Regions from separate parts of the Cytobacillus gottheilii genome, predicted to be linked through region 2. Evidence: riboswitches for the same ligand, from Rfam matches in the RefSeq annotation. Region 2 holds a riboswitch; each other region holds the start of a gene.
The links. A riboswitch is a leader RNA that binds a small molecule or an ion and turns the genes downstream of it on or off. The one in region 2 is predicted to bind thiamine pyrophosphate.
Positions count from the first base shown of each region.

Region 1: linked by a shared signal. The riboswitch ahead of thiC (phosphomethylpyrimidine synthase ThiC) and the one ahead of thiW (energy coupling factor transporter S component ThiW) in region 2 are both predicted to bind thiamine pyrophosphate.
Region 3: linked by a shared signal. The riboswitch ahead of J1899_RS08405 (ABC transporter substrate-binding protein) and the one ahead of thiW (energy coupling factor transporter S component ThiW) in region 2 are both predicted to bind thiamine pyrophosphate.

Region 1 is NZ_CP071709.1:3,863,441-3,867,721, forward strand. It holds gene J1899_RS19285 (immunoglobulin-like domain-containing protein) at 1-176, shown strand, start outside; gene thiC (phosphomethylpyrimidine synthase ThiC) at 415-2,199, opposite strand; TPP riboswitch at 2,338-2,452, opposite strand; gene J1899_RS19295 (ABC transporter ATP-binding protein) at 2,619-3,257, opposite strand; gene J1899_RS19300 (permease) at 3,275-4,281, opposite strand, start outside.
Region 2 is NZ_CP071709.1:2,456,634-2,460,914, reverse strand. It holds gene J1899_RS12135 (LTA synthase family protein) at 1-381, shown strand, start outside; gene J1899_RS12130 (shikimate kinase) at 432-932, opposite strand; gene J1899_RS12125 (CBASS cGAMP-activated phospholipase) at 1,153-2,067, shown strand; TPP riboswitch at 2,118-2,221, shown strand; TPP riboswitch at 2,349-2,438, shown strand; gene thiW (energy coupling factor transporter S component ThiW) at 2,599-3,093, shown strand; gene thiD (bifunctional hydroxymethylpyrimidine kinase/phosphomethylpyrimidine kinase) at 3,090-3,917, shown strand; gene thiM (hydroxyethylthiazole kinase) at 3,905-4,281, shown strand, end outside.
Region 3 is NZ_CP071709.1:1,682,908-1,687,188, forward strand. It holds gene J1899_RS08395 (ABC transporter permease) at 1-288, opposite strand, end outside; gene J1899_RS08400 (thiamine-binding protein) at 285-578, opposite strand; gene J1899_RS08405 (ABC transporter substrate-binding protein) at 591-1,586, opposite strand; TPP riboswitch at 1,719-1,825, opposite strand; gene J1899_RS08410 (cell wall hydrolase) at 2,089-2,694, shown strand; gene J1899_RS08415 (twin-arginine translocase TatA/TatE family subunit) at 2,862-3,059, shown strand; gene J1899_RS08420 (GNAT family N-acetyltransferase) at 3,378-3,836, shown strand.

The sequences.
Region 1 (4,281 bases), 1.4 Mb from region 2:
AAGCTTGGGCGCAGTTTGAGTTTGAACAAATGGTAACACTGCAAATGTTCATTTTAAGAAATGGAGGCACTTTTTCGCAGGATGTCGAGCTTTCCCAGCTTGAAAAAGGAACCTATCGTGTAATTCAAACTTTGACAGAGGATGACAGAATATCCGCATCATTTACGATTGAATAAATAGAAGACTGATTAAATGGCGAGACTTTAATGTTTCATAGCTTGGAAACTCCTTGTTATATCACTTTCATAAACTAAAGAGCTCATTTGATCATGAGCTCTTTGGCTTTTCATATGTGTTGATCCTTTAGGATAAGGTGCTCCCGTTTTTACTGTTTTCTCACTCAGCTGTGCTTCAGTATTTATCCAGCAATTAAGCGAAAATAAACTGCAATATCACCAACATATCAAATTGGTTCTATTTATAGATTTGACTTCCGCCTTCTTTAAATTCTTCTGCTTTCTGCTTTAACCCCTGTTCTATACCTGCTGTTGTAACAAATATATTCTCTTTTGCATAGTTTCGAATATCCTGGGAAATTCTCATTGAGCAAAATTTGGGCCCGCACATGGAACAGAAGTGAGCCGTCTTAGCACCTTCTGCAGGCAGGGTTTCATCATGATATTGCAGTGCCCGTTCTGGATCAAGGGAGAGATTAAACTGGTCCTTCCAGCGAAATTCAAAGCGCGCTTTTGATAAAGCGTCATCTCTTATTTGGGCACCAGGATGGCCTTTAGCCAAATCGGCTGCATGGGCAGCGATTTTATAGGTGATCACACCTTCCCGGACATCATCTTTATTTGGCAGTCCTAAATGCTCCTTTGGCGTCACATAGCAGAGCATGGCTGTTCCATACCATCCGATCATGGCTGCGCCGATTGCAGAGGTTATATGATCATAACCTGGTGCAATATCGGTTGTCAGCGGACCTAATGTATAGAATGGAGCTTCTTGACAGATTTCAAGCTGCTTATCCATGTTTTCTTTAATTAAATGCATTGGAACATGTCCAGGACCTTCAACCATTACCTGTACATCGTGCTTCCAGGCAATTTTAGTCAGCTCACCTAATGTTTCAAGCTCGGCAAATTGAGCTTCATCATTTGCATCTGCGATTGAGCCGGGACGGAGTCCATCGCCTAATGAGAAGGCCACATCATAGGTTTTCATGATTTCACATATTTCTTCAAAGTGAGTATATAAAAAACTTTCTTGATGATGATATAAGCACCACTGAGCCATAATGGAACCGCCGCGCGATACGATACCAGTCATTCGCTTAGCTGTTAATGGAACATAATGCAGCCGCACACCAGCATGGATTGTAAAATAATCTACCCCTTGTTCGGCTTGCTCAATCAGAGTATCGCGAAATACGTTCCAACTAAGATTTTCCGCAATCCCATTTACTTTTTCAAGTGCCTGATAGATTGGAACAGTGCCTACAGGAACAGCAGAATTTCGGATTATCCACTCCCGTGTTTTGTGTATATTTTTCCCGGTCGATAAATCCATAATGGTATCAGCACCCCAGCGCGTTGCCCAGGTCATTTTTTCAATCTCTTCTTCAATCGACGAGGATACAGCGGAATTGCCGATATTGGCATTGATTTTCACATGAAAGTTGCGGCCAATAATCATTGGTTCACTTTCAGGGTGATTAATATTTGCTGGAATGATGGCTCGTCCGCGGGCGACTTCCTCACGGATATATTCAGGATTCATATTTTCCCGGATGGCGATGAATTCCATTTCAGGTGTGATGATCCCTTTCCTTGCATAATGAAGTTGTGTAACATTTTTTCCTCGTTTTGCCCGCAGAGGCTTTCTTTTTAGCCCGGGAAACACACCGTGCTGGGTACGCTGGTCGTCTTCATTGCGGTAACCATTATCTTCTGGTTTTATCCTGCGACCTTCATAGCTTTCAATATCGCCGCGTTCATCGATCCATTTCTGGCGAATGGGCGGCAGTCCTTTTGTCAGATCCACTGCATAATTCTGATCCGTATACGGCCCGCTTGTATCATAAATACGCACGGGCTCGTTCTTCTCATCTCCAAAAGATCCTGTGGTGGCACTAAGTTCAATTTCTCTCATTGGCACCTGGATATCAGACCTAGTTCCTTCTACATACACTTTTTTGCTGCCGGGAAAGCTGGACATAATGGAAATCATTTTACCGTTTACAGTGGGGTTGATCATTTTATCTCTCCTTTAACATATTGTTAAGGACTTGATCTCGGGAAATGCAAAGACATCCTTCAGTGAAGTGCACAAAAAGAAGCTGGGTCCATTGTAAAATAAACAGACCCAGCTTCAGAATATGCAGAAGTATACATAGCAAGTATTCACTAACTTCCCTACGCTGGCATGATCCAGATCAGGTCCAAAGGGTCAAGAAACTTTATAGCGTTTCCCTCTCAGCCCAGCTTATTGGACTCCCCTAGTTATTACTATTCAATTGTGCTTTTAGTTTAATATAAACGAACAGTAAATAAAAGGATATTTTGGAATTTATTCAAAAACAGGACGAAAGAAACGCTGATTCTGTGAATCTTACTAAAGGATAAAACCATACCGGCTGCAATAAGAGATTACAGCCTCCTCTGATCTCGTCAACATTATTTTATTTTTTCTAGAGTAAAATTCCGGACTCTGTAGATGTGGTCACTTAAAAGATCTATATCTTCTTGGTTATGGCTAGTCAATACAATGGTTTTGCCTTTGTCTTTCAAAGATTTTAATAGTCCGCGTATATTCTCCACACTATCAACATCCAGGGCGTTAAAGGGTTCATCTAATAAGAGAATTTCCTGGTCTTCCATAATCGCTTGGGCGATAGCTAATTTTTGTTTCATGCCAAGTGAATACTCTTTAACTTTTTGTTTGGCTGCAGGCTGGAGTCCTACTTTTATCATTGTCTCTTTGATTTGCTCATCAGAGATTTTTCTATTAATCATGGCTAGGTACTTTAAGTTTTCAAAGCCTGTTTTATTGCCTATATAACCAGGCCGATCAATAATAATGCCAAAGTCTTCAGGGAAACGATTATCTTTTCCAAGCTGTTTTCCCCGTATAGTAACAGTCCCTTGATCCGGAAAAATAAAACCGCACATCATTTTAAATAACACCGATTTCCCTGACCCATTAGGCCCTGTTAATCCATAGATCTTCCCCTTTTCAATAGCGAGATTCGTATTTTCAAATAAAACTAATCCTTTATAGGATTTGCTTATATTTTTCAGATCAATGATGGTCATAATTCGTCACATCCTCCTTATATCATAAAATCTCTTCTCTTCAATACATAAACCAGGACGATCACTTCAATAACGACAGCAATCAATAATTGAATAGAAATCATATAGACTGATGCCTCTGTCAGTAATTGCCCCATGCTATTAAGGCCAACTGGGATGAAGGCGCCGGGGTTCATTCCCGGAAACATGAACAATATAGAAATCAAGAGGATAACAAAGCTTTTCATAACATCTTTTGTCAGCCATGTGATTAAAAACACCAGTATTACATAAAAAATGATTTGTAGAAATCCATTCACAAAGTAATGATAGCCAACCTGTAAAACTGGCAAATCCTGCTGCAATTCCACATGCAAGGAAAACGAATAATCAAAACCTGCTGAAATAGTGAAAAGAAGAAGAGCCAGAGACAATAGAAACAATCCCGTATACCACATAATCATAAGGAACCAGCCATTAAACCATTTCAATAAGGATTTGTGCCGAATAATCGAGTAATGGCTCATCTCTGTCAATTGTTTTTGCAGTATAAGCTGTACAAAATATACAAACCCCATAAAAGCAATCACATAAAAACTAAGAGAGAGAATTTGAAAAGCATCATTTGTCGTTCCATAGAAAGTAAGAATCCAAATGTCCCATATCGTCAGGGTCTCATCGGAATATAAAGAAGCATGATACACCATTCCCGTACACACGATCACTGCAAATAAAAGGATTGGCCATGAAGTTATAAATATATGCCTGACAGCTCGAAAATCTCTTCCAATATAATTCAAAGCTAATAAACCAATGCCAAACAACAAGATAATGATCATAAAGGAGATCCATATGCTATTAAAACTGGCAGCACCGTGAAATAGACTAAGATAATTCGGCAAAAGGATCCATTTGAAGGATATCGGAAACACCTTAAAGGAAAGGATCGCCACCGCATATAAAAAGGCAATAGAAAAATAGATGGTGCGTTTGCTCTTTGTTATTGCATATAAAATGGTGAGAAAGAGCTGGATCGTCAGCATGG
Region 2 (4,281 bases):
TCACCCGTCCACCATGTTGAACTGCAAAAAGTGCCGGTCATTATCCATGTGCCAGGCCAAGCAGGTAAGGTGTTTTCAAATATTGGCGGGGAGATCGATATCCGTCCGACTCTGCTATCGCTATTAGGTATTACGGATGTTGACACACCTTCATTCGGCCAGAATTTAATGACGCGTGATCATGATCAGCCTGTCATTTTCCGTGACGGATCTTATGTGTCTGATCAGCATATTTATATCAATAATGTCTGCTATGATAAAAAAAGTGGTGAAGAAGCTGAAGAAGGTGCCTGTAATTCTAATTTAGAAAAGGTAAGAGATGAGCTAAATATGTCAGATGAAATTTTAAATGGAGATTTATTGAGGTTTTTAGATTTATAAATAAAAAGGAGGATCGTTTTTGAACGATTCTCCTTTTTATTTTCAGCCGTTTACACTTCTTGAAGGATCTCTTTTGCTGTTTGTTCTGCTCCATTGTCTGCTTTTATTTTAAAATGATAAGTGTTATATATTTTTTGCCGGTCTGTGAAAATGCGGTGAATTTCATTTTCTGTTTTTCCCTGCAGAAGTGGTCTTGAAGGCACTAAAGAATCCAGTCTCTGCTTCCAAACGTCCCAAGAAACCCAAAGGTAAAAGACCGTTCCATTTTCCATGCAAGTATTCCTGATTTCTTCCTGCAGAAAGGCACCTCCACCTAATGAAACGACTTGAATTTCTGTATTGCTGCAAATTCTTTTTACTTGATCAAGTTCAGTACGGCGGAATTCCTGTTCTCCAAATTGCTGAAAAATCTCAGTCGTTTTTAGACCATACCATTTTTCTATTTCTTCATCGACATCTATAAAAGGAACTTTTAGCTCTTTGGCAATTAGTTGTCCCACAGTTGTCTTACCAGAGCCCATAAAACCTGTTAAGATAATTTTTTTATGCATATTAAGCGATGATCCCCATTTCCTTTTGCATTTAAAGAGAATTATAATATAGAAATAATTTGCTGTAAAAATTAAATAGTGTGATAACTCCTTTTTATCTTTCGAATATAATGAAGCTTGTATGTAGATACCTAAAGAAAACGCTCAAAGTATTTATCAATATCTGTATAGATAGGGATCATCAGGGAACATTATAAGAAACGAATATATAGGTGAGTATGTGAAAATTTTAGCTATTGATGGCGGCGGAATACGGGGTATTTTGGCGGTCACCGTCTTAAAAAATATTGAAAAACAATATAAATGTAAGATTGCTGATCTCTTTGATGTCTTTGCCGGAACCAGTACAGGTGCCATTATTGCAGCTGCTGCATCTGTAGGTAAAGAAATGGAAGATGTTTATGATATTTATCTACAGCATGGTGAAAAGATCTTTGAAAGACATGCTACAGTTGGTTTATTTAAAAGCATTTATACAAACCATCATTTACGACAATATTTACAAGATGCCTACGGAGAGACATTGCTATGTGATGTGGAAAAGCCATTGCTTTTACCAGCGGTAGATATTCATAAAGGAAAGCCGTATGTTCATCGCTCACATGTACGCAATCCTGGAGAGAAAAAGGAAGAGATTAAACTGTGGGATGCCGTGCTTTCATCCTGTTCTGCACCGGTTTATTTTCCCCCTAATGAAATGCAAAATAAACTTTTAGCCATTGATGGCGGCATATGGGCAAATAATCCAACATTGGTTACAATCACAGAGGCGCTCAGTTTTTTTCATCAAAAACTTGAAGATATCCATGTTTTATCGATTGGGACTGGACTGCAATCTATTCCTTTTCAGGAAGAGGAAGGCAGAGAATGGGGTGCTCAAAGCTGGCTGCCTTTTCAATTTCCCTCTTTTAGGATGACACCAAAACTTCTTGATCTTGCGCTTCATATTTCTTCAGAAGCCATCTCATATCATTGCCGGCATTTGCTGCATGACCAATATTTACGTCTGAATGCCGAGCTGGAAAAAGAAATGCCATTTGATGATGTGACATTTTCACATGAACTGGCTCTTATGGGAGAAAAGCTATATGAGGAGCAAAAAAAGGATATTGAGGAATTTCTAAAAAAGACATAACGTTTGCAAAATAATACAAAAATGTTATGATAGTGTTGAAAAATGAATACTTCTTACACTAGGGGTGTCTTTTTAAGACTGAGATGGCAGTAATGCCAAACCCTCTGAACCTGATCCTGTTAACACTGGCGTAGGGAAGTGCTATAGATTATATTCTGCTGATCTATACATATTCGCCGCTCGTGTTTTCATGAGCGGCTTTTTGTCTCTATGGAATCATTCCTTTAAGCCAATGGAACAGAAATCGGAATATCTTGATATGGTGTAAAACTTGAAAATTAAAAATCTGCTGGGGGCGCCAAATTGGCTGAGAAGAACCCTTTGAACCTGATCTAGTTAGAACTAGCGTAGGGAAGCAGTTAACATAAGTGCACATGTGCTGTTTGTTAACCGCTTCTGCTATAGGAGCGGTTTTTTATATTGAGGAATAAGCCGTATTCATTCACAAAGTGTGCTGCCGGGAGGGAAGAGATTGGCTTATATAATATGAGGATTCGCACTTATTAAATATTAAGGGGGAAATAAAAAATGATGAACAGTACAAAAAAACTAACCATTATTGCATTTATTGCAGCTATTACGACGGTTTCCAGCAGTCTTATTTACATACCGGTAGGATTTGCAAAAATCTTTCCTATTCAGCATTTTGCTAATGTGCTCTCGGCTGTTTTGCTTGGCCCATGGTATGCAGTGATTCAAGCTTTTCTTTCATCAACTTTAAGAAATATGCTGGGAACAGGCAGTATTTTTGCTTATCCAGGCAGTATGATTGGTGCCTTTTTAGCAGCAATTCTTTTCTCCAAAACTCGTAAACTCAGTTTTGCAGCAGCAGGTGAAGTGGTTGGAACAGGCATATTAGGTGCAATGGCGACCTATCCGATTTCTGTCCTTTTCCTTGGACAGGAAGCAGCGCTATTTGGGTTTGTGCCGGCATTTATCTTCAGCAGCTTTACAGGTGCTTTGATGGGTTACGGATTATTGAAAGTAATGGTGAAAAATAAAGCATTAGGAGGCATTTTACAATGAAAACAGCATTGACGATTGCAGGCTCAGATTCAGGCGGAGGTGCCGGTATTCAAGCGGACTTAAAATCATTTAGCGCAAATGGCGTTTTTGGGATGTCCGTTATTACTGCTATTACAGCTCAAAATACACAGGAAGTTCGTTCTGTACAGGATATAGATGTGAATATTATCAGAGATCAAATAGAAGCTGTATTTGATGATATTACGGTTGATGCCGTAAAAATCGGGATGCTTTCATCTGCAGACACAATTAAAACGGTAACGCAAGGCCTGCAAAAATATGCGCCGTCTCATATTGTGCTTGACCCAGTCATGGTTTCAAAAGGCGGGCATCATTTGCTGAGACAAGAAGCAGTGACTTCTTTAATAGATCACATGCTTCCGCTCGCAACTATTATAACCCCTAATATCCCAGAAGCAGAGGTCATTCTTGGTTATCCTATTTCAAACAAGAAAGACATGGAGAAAGCATGTATGGATATGACAAAACTTGGTGCCAGATCGGTGCTGTTAAAGGGAGGGCATATGGAAGGGGAACCAGATGATTTGTACTATGATGGAACCAATTTTCATTGGATTAGCGGCACGAGAATTGAGACAAAAAATACACATGGAACAGGGTGTACTCTTTCTTCGGCAATTGCTGCTAACCTTGCTCGCGGGTTTGATATGCTTGAAGCGGTGAAGCGAGGAAAATCATATATACATATGGCAATTGAGCATAGCCTTGATATTGGCAACGGTCATGGCCCAACAAACCATTTTTATGATTTATACAGAAAAGCAAAAATGTATCAGGAGGCAGAGAAGACATGGAGCAACTGAGCGTGAATCAAATTTTCAGAGACTTGGAAACTGCAAAACCTTTAATCCATCAAATTACGAATAATGTAACCATTAACGATTGTGCCAATGCAACATTGGCTATTGGTGCATCTCCTGTAATGGCTACAAGTATAGAAGAAGTTGAAGCGATGGCTGGACTTGGAGATGCTCTAGTGATTAATTTTGGTACCATTACAGCTGATATGTACGAATCCATGGTGCTGGCAGGAAAGGCAGCAAACAGAAAAGGGATTCCAGTCGTTTTTGATCCGGTTGGAGTAGGCGCTACTCCATATAGAACCCAAAAGGCAATGGATTATATGAAAAAAGTGAAGGTGGATATTGTAAGAGGGAATGGAACGGA
Region 3 (4,281 bases), 770 kb from region 2:
GAGAAGCGGATAAACTGATTCTCTAACAAAAGGAAGCATGTGCAGACAAAAGGCAGCGGCAAGCCCAACAGCTGCACCAATCGCAAAGCCATATAGTGATAAACTGGTCGTCGAAAGCAGGTGAGGTGCAAACTGAGACCAGCCGTTATATGCTTCCTGAAAAATCAGGCTTGGTGCAGGGACTAGCCAGGATGGTGCTTCAATAAACCTGACAATCCCTTCCCATAATAAGAATAAAAGGAGGAGAACAAGTATTGGTCTCCATCCTTTCTTTAAAGCAGTATTCATCCTTTATATTTCTCCGTTAACGTATCCATTGTAATGCCATCTGGCTGGAATAGTATTTTGATTTGAGAGATAACATTGGAACTGCCAATCTCAATCATTTTTTCGTTCATTTTCTTAATAACCGCAAAAATTTGATCCAGATCACCTTCCATAGTGGTTTCAAGAGGGTGTACCTCATATTTGATGCCAGAAGCATCAATAATGGCAATCGCCTCGTCAACGTACGGAATGACATTTTCCCCATTTTTAGTTTTTGGAATTATTTGTATGCTTACTAAAGAATTAGCCAAGATTTTCTCCCCCTATTTTGGTAAGTATTCGTTCGTAAATGCTTTTTCTGCATCCAGTTCGCCATCGAGCAATCCATTTTCAAACATCCAATTACCGTAGTTTTCCCATACTTCTAGTTTTTGTGCTCCCCATTGATCTGCATCATCTTGATAACGCGGTGCCAGCCATTCCTGACTTTTCTTAACCAGTTCAGGATCCAGGTCTGGAACTGCTTCTATTAGAATGTCAGCAGCTTCCGCTGGATTTTCAATTACATATTCATACCCTTTTGAAGCTCCTTCTAAAAATGCTTCAATCATTTCAGGATTAGAGCTGATCATATCCTCGTTAGTAGCAAGAACAGGTGTATAATAATCAAGATTTTCCGAATAATCGGTAGGGTAGATCATATTTAAATCTATACCGCGTAATTCTGCTTCAATCCCAGTCCAGCCGTAAAAGATCCAAGAAAAATCAACATCTCTTTCAACTGAAGTAAAGAAATCTGCACTGCCAATATTTAAGATCGTAACATCATCGGCACTTGCATTCTCAGATCTCATTAGAGATTCAAGGATTTGCTCTTCAACTGGAGATCCAAAGCCTCCGTATGTTTTTCCTGCAAAATCTTTAGGAGTTTCAATATTTTTTTCTACAGGAGAAGCAAAGCCTGACGTATTATGCTGAATGACAGCTGCAATCGAAACAAGCGGTACACCCTGAACTCTTGCTTGTGTAATACTTTCCTGGTAACTGACTCCAAAATCTGCTTTGCCCGAAGCAATCAATTGATCTGCACCAGCATCACCAGGCAAAATAATGTCGACATCAAGTCCTGCTTCTTCAAAATAGCCATTTTCAACGGCTGCATAAAGTCCAGTATGATTTGTATTTGGAGTCCAATCCAAAACAACCGTCACTTCTTCAAGTTCTTCCGCCTCATTGGTGCTGTTGTTTTCCGTATCTTCGTTATTTCCGCAAGCCGTTAAAACCATTAATAACGATGCAGTTAACATCCATTTTTTCATAATATCCTCCTCATTGTGAAGATCATTCCGTGAAGATCTCAGTTAATGTCATATGAGTAGTATGGAACAATTCCCTTATAAACATAAAACCCCTGGCTGCTGCAGCCAGGGGACATAATAAATAAGCATAATATTGCTTTACATTATGTTCCCTACGCTGGTATCAGCCAGATCAGGTTCAAAGGGTTATCATTATATAATGAAATCTCAACCGCAGAGCGGTTCCCCTACATAAAACGATATGAAATTATATTCAAAAGTCTCAGTCTTTACATACTTGTAAAGTATTTGTTTAAAAATGGTTAGCGTTCCACATTACGTCTTCATTATAGCAAAAAAATAAGAAATTTCTAGTAAAAAGCTTTTAATGTTTTAGCAAGAAGAATGACGGAACAAGATTTTACCAGATTAACCATGGAAAAGATTAAGTTTGTCCCGTTCTTGAACAATGTGTTACAGTAGTTTCTGTTGTTCCGAGACTATAATGAATGGAGGAGAACGAATGAAAAAATTTGTTCTAAGCATGATTGCCGCTATTGTCATGGTCTCATTCCAATATACATTTACTGAACCAAAGAAAATAAATGCTGAAACGCTGGATTCTGTTACGATTTACAATGTTAAGGATCAGGAAACATTATATGATGTGGCACTGAAATTCTCCGTATCAGAGCTGGAATTAAAAGAAGTTAATCATTTGTCAGCAGAAGCTATTCATTCTGAAGATAAATTAATTATTCCTAATACAATATCCAAGAAAGAGAAAGACTTGCTTGCCAGGCTTGTTCATGCTGAAGCAAAAGGTGAACCTTATAAAGGAAAGGTTGCAGTGGCTCAAGTTGTTTTAAATCGAGTAGAAGATGAGCGTTTTCCTGATAGCGTTAAGCAAGTGATTTATGAAAAGAGACAGTTTCAGCCTGTCGACAATGGAAGTATCAATAAACCAGCTGATAAAGAGGCAAAAAAGGCAGTAAATGAGGCAATAGCTTTAGAGGGACAAGGAAATAATGAAGCTGTTTATTTCTTTAATCCGGATTTGACGAATAGCACCTGGTTAAGAGCTCAAACCGTTACAGGTGAAATTGGAAAACACCGTTTTGCTAAGTAACATGGCAGAAGCTATGTTGCTTTTTTATTTTTAAGGGGATCTGGAATCAAAAGAAGCTTCAGGAGTTTGCCTGCCATTGACAAAGGTGTTTTTGAGACTGGAGTATTACTGGGTTACTTGAATTTCTGTTTATCTTCGTCTATGATGCAAGTAAAGGAGTTGTTGTTATGTTATCAAATATAGGTATTCCAGGTTTAATTCTTATATTAGTATTAGCACTTATTATCTTTGGTCCTAAAAAATTGCCGGAAATTGGCCGTGCTTTTGGACAAACTCTAAAAGAGTTTAAAAACTCTGCAAGAGATTTAACGCGTGATGAAGATGAACCTAAAGACAAACCAAAGAATTCTTTAAGTAAAGATTAAGTTTAGTTTAGAGAATTTAAATTAATATAAGCACAGATATACAGGCTCAGATCATTCGTGATTTGAGCCTTTTCATTTCCCGAAATGTAAGTCCTTTTACATTGTACAGATCTTGTCATGCTGAAATGAGCTTGAGTGCATATAATCTGTGTAATTTTTATAAGGAACTGTGATAGGATAGAGGAGTATTAAAAAAAAAGCAATTGTTCAAGGAGGCGTTCATTATGAAAAATAAATTAATGACTTATACAGCATGCACTAACGGGGTAACGTCTAATTAACAATTAGCAGTTCCCCATATTAGAAAGGGGATAAATTTTGAGTATTGACAAAATAGTAAGATTGGCTGAATTAACAGCAGAAAACTGGTATGAGTGCTGTTCATTGCAGATAACAGAGAATCAAGAGAAATTTATAGAAAACAATGCAATATCGATTCTGCAGTCTAAATTTGAACCGTCATTAAGACCGTTTGTTATATATTATGGTGATCAAGTTGCAGGTTTTTTAATGTATAATACGGAACCGGAAGAACTTGATGGTTACTGGATTTACAGAATAATGATTGATCATAGATTTCAGGGTAAGGGCATTGGTAAGGATGCTTCTTCAATAATGATTTCAAAAATGTCCAATCTGCCAAACGCAAAGAAGCTCGTTGTAGGCTATCATCCCGAAAATTTAGGGGCACATGGTTTATACGAGAGCTTGGGGTTTATCGATTACGGAGATCGCTTTGGTAAAGAAATGGCCGTTGTCAAAACGATTAACCAGTAAAATACTACAATTCACAATATAATGCTGGAAGCTCAAAATTATTTTGAGCTTTTTTGCTTTGGACGTTTTGAAAGGACTATTAGATGGATAAAAAATGAATAGGCTGCTATTAAAAGTAAGCTCCTTTTTTAAAGGCGCTTCTTTTTAATAGTGCTAAGCAGCATTTTAGCGATATGCCTGGAGATGGCAAAAGCAGAGCAGAATAGATATTTGATGACAGACGAAAGCTGCTGCCTTGCTGGAGGCAGACCGCCTTAGAGGCTGTTCACCACAGCTCAGGAAAAAGTAGAAAACCCTTTTTTTATAAAAAAGAATCAGAGATTTGAATCAGCTGTAACAAATGATTTGACTGAGATGTTTATACAAGTTAAAATGAAAGCGAAAACAGAAACATGTATATACAAGTTTGAGTTTTAGGCTTGTTTAAAAACATTACAGAATCATT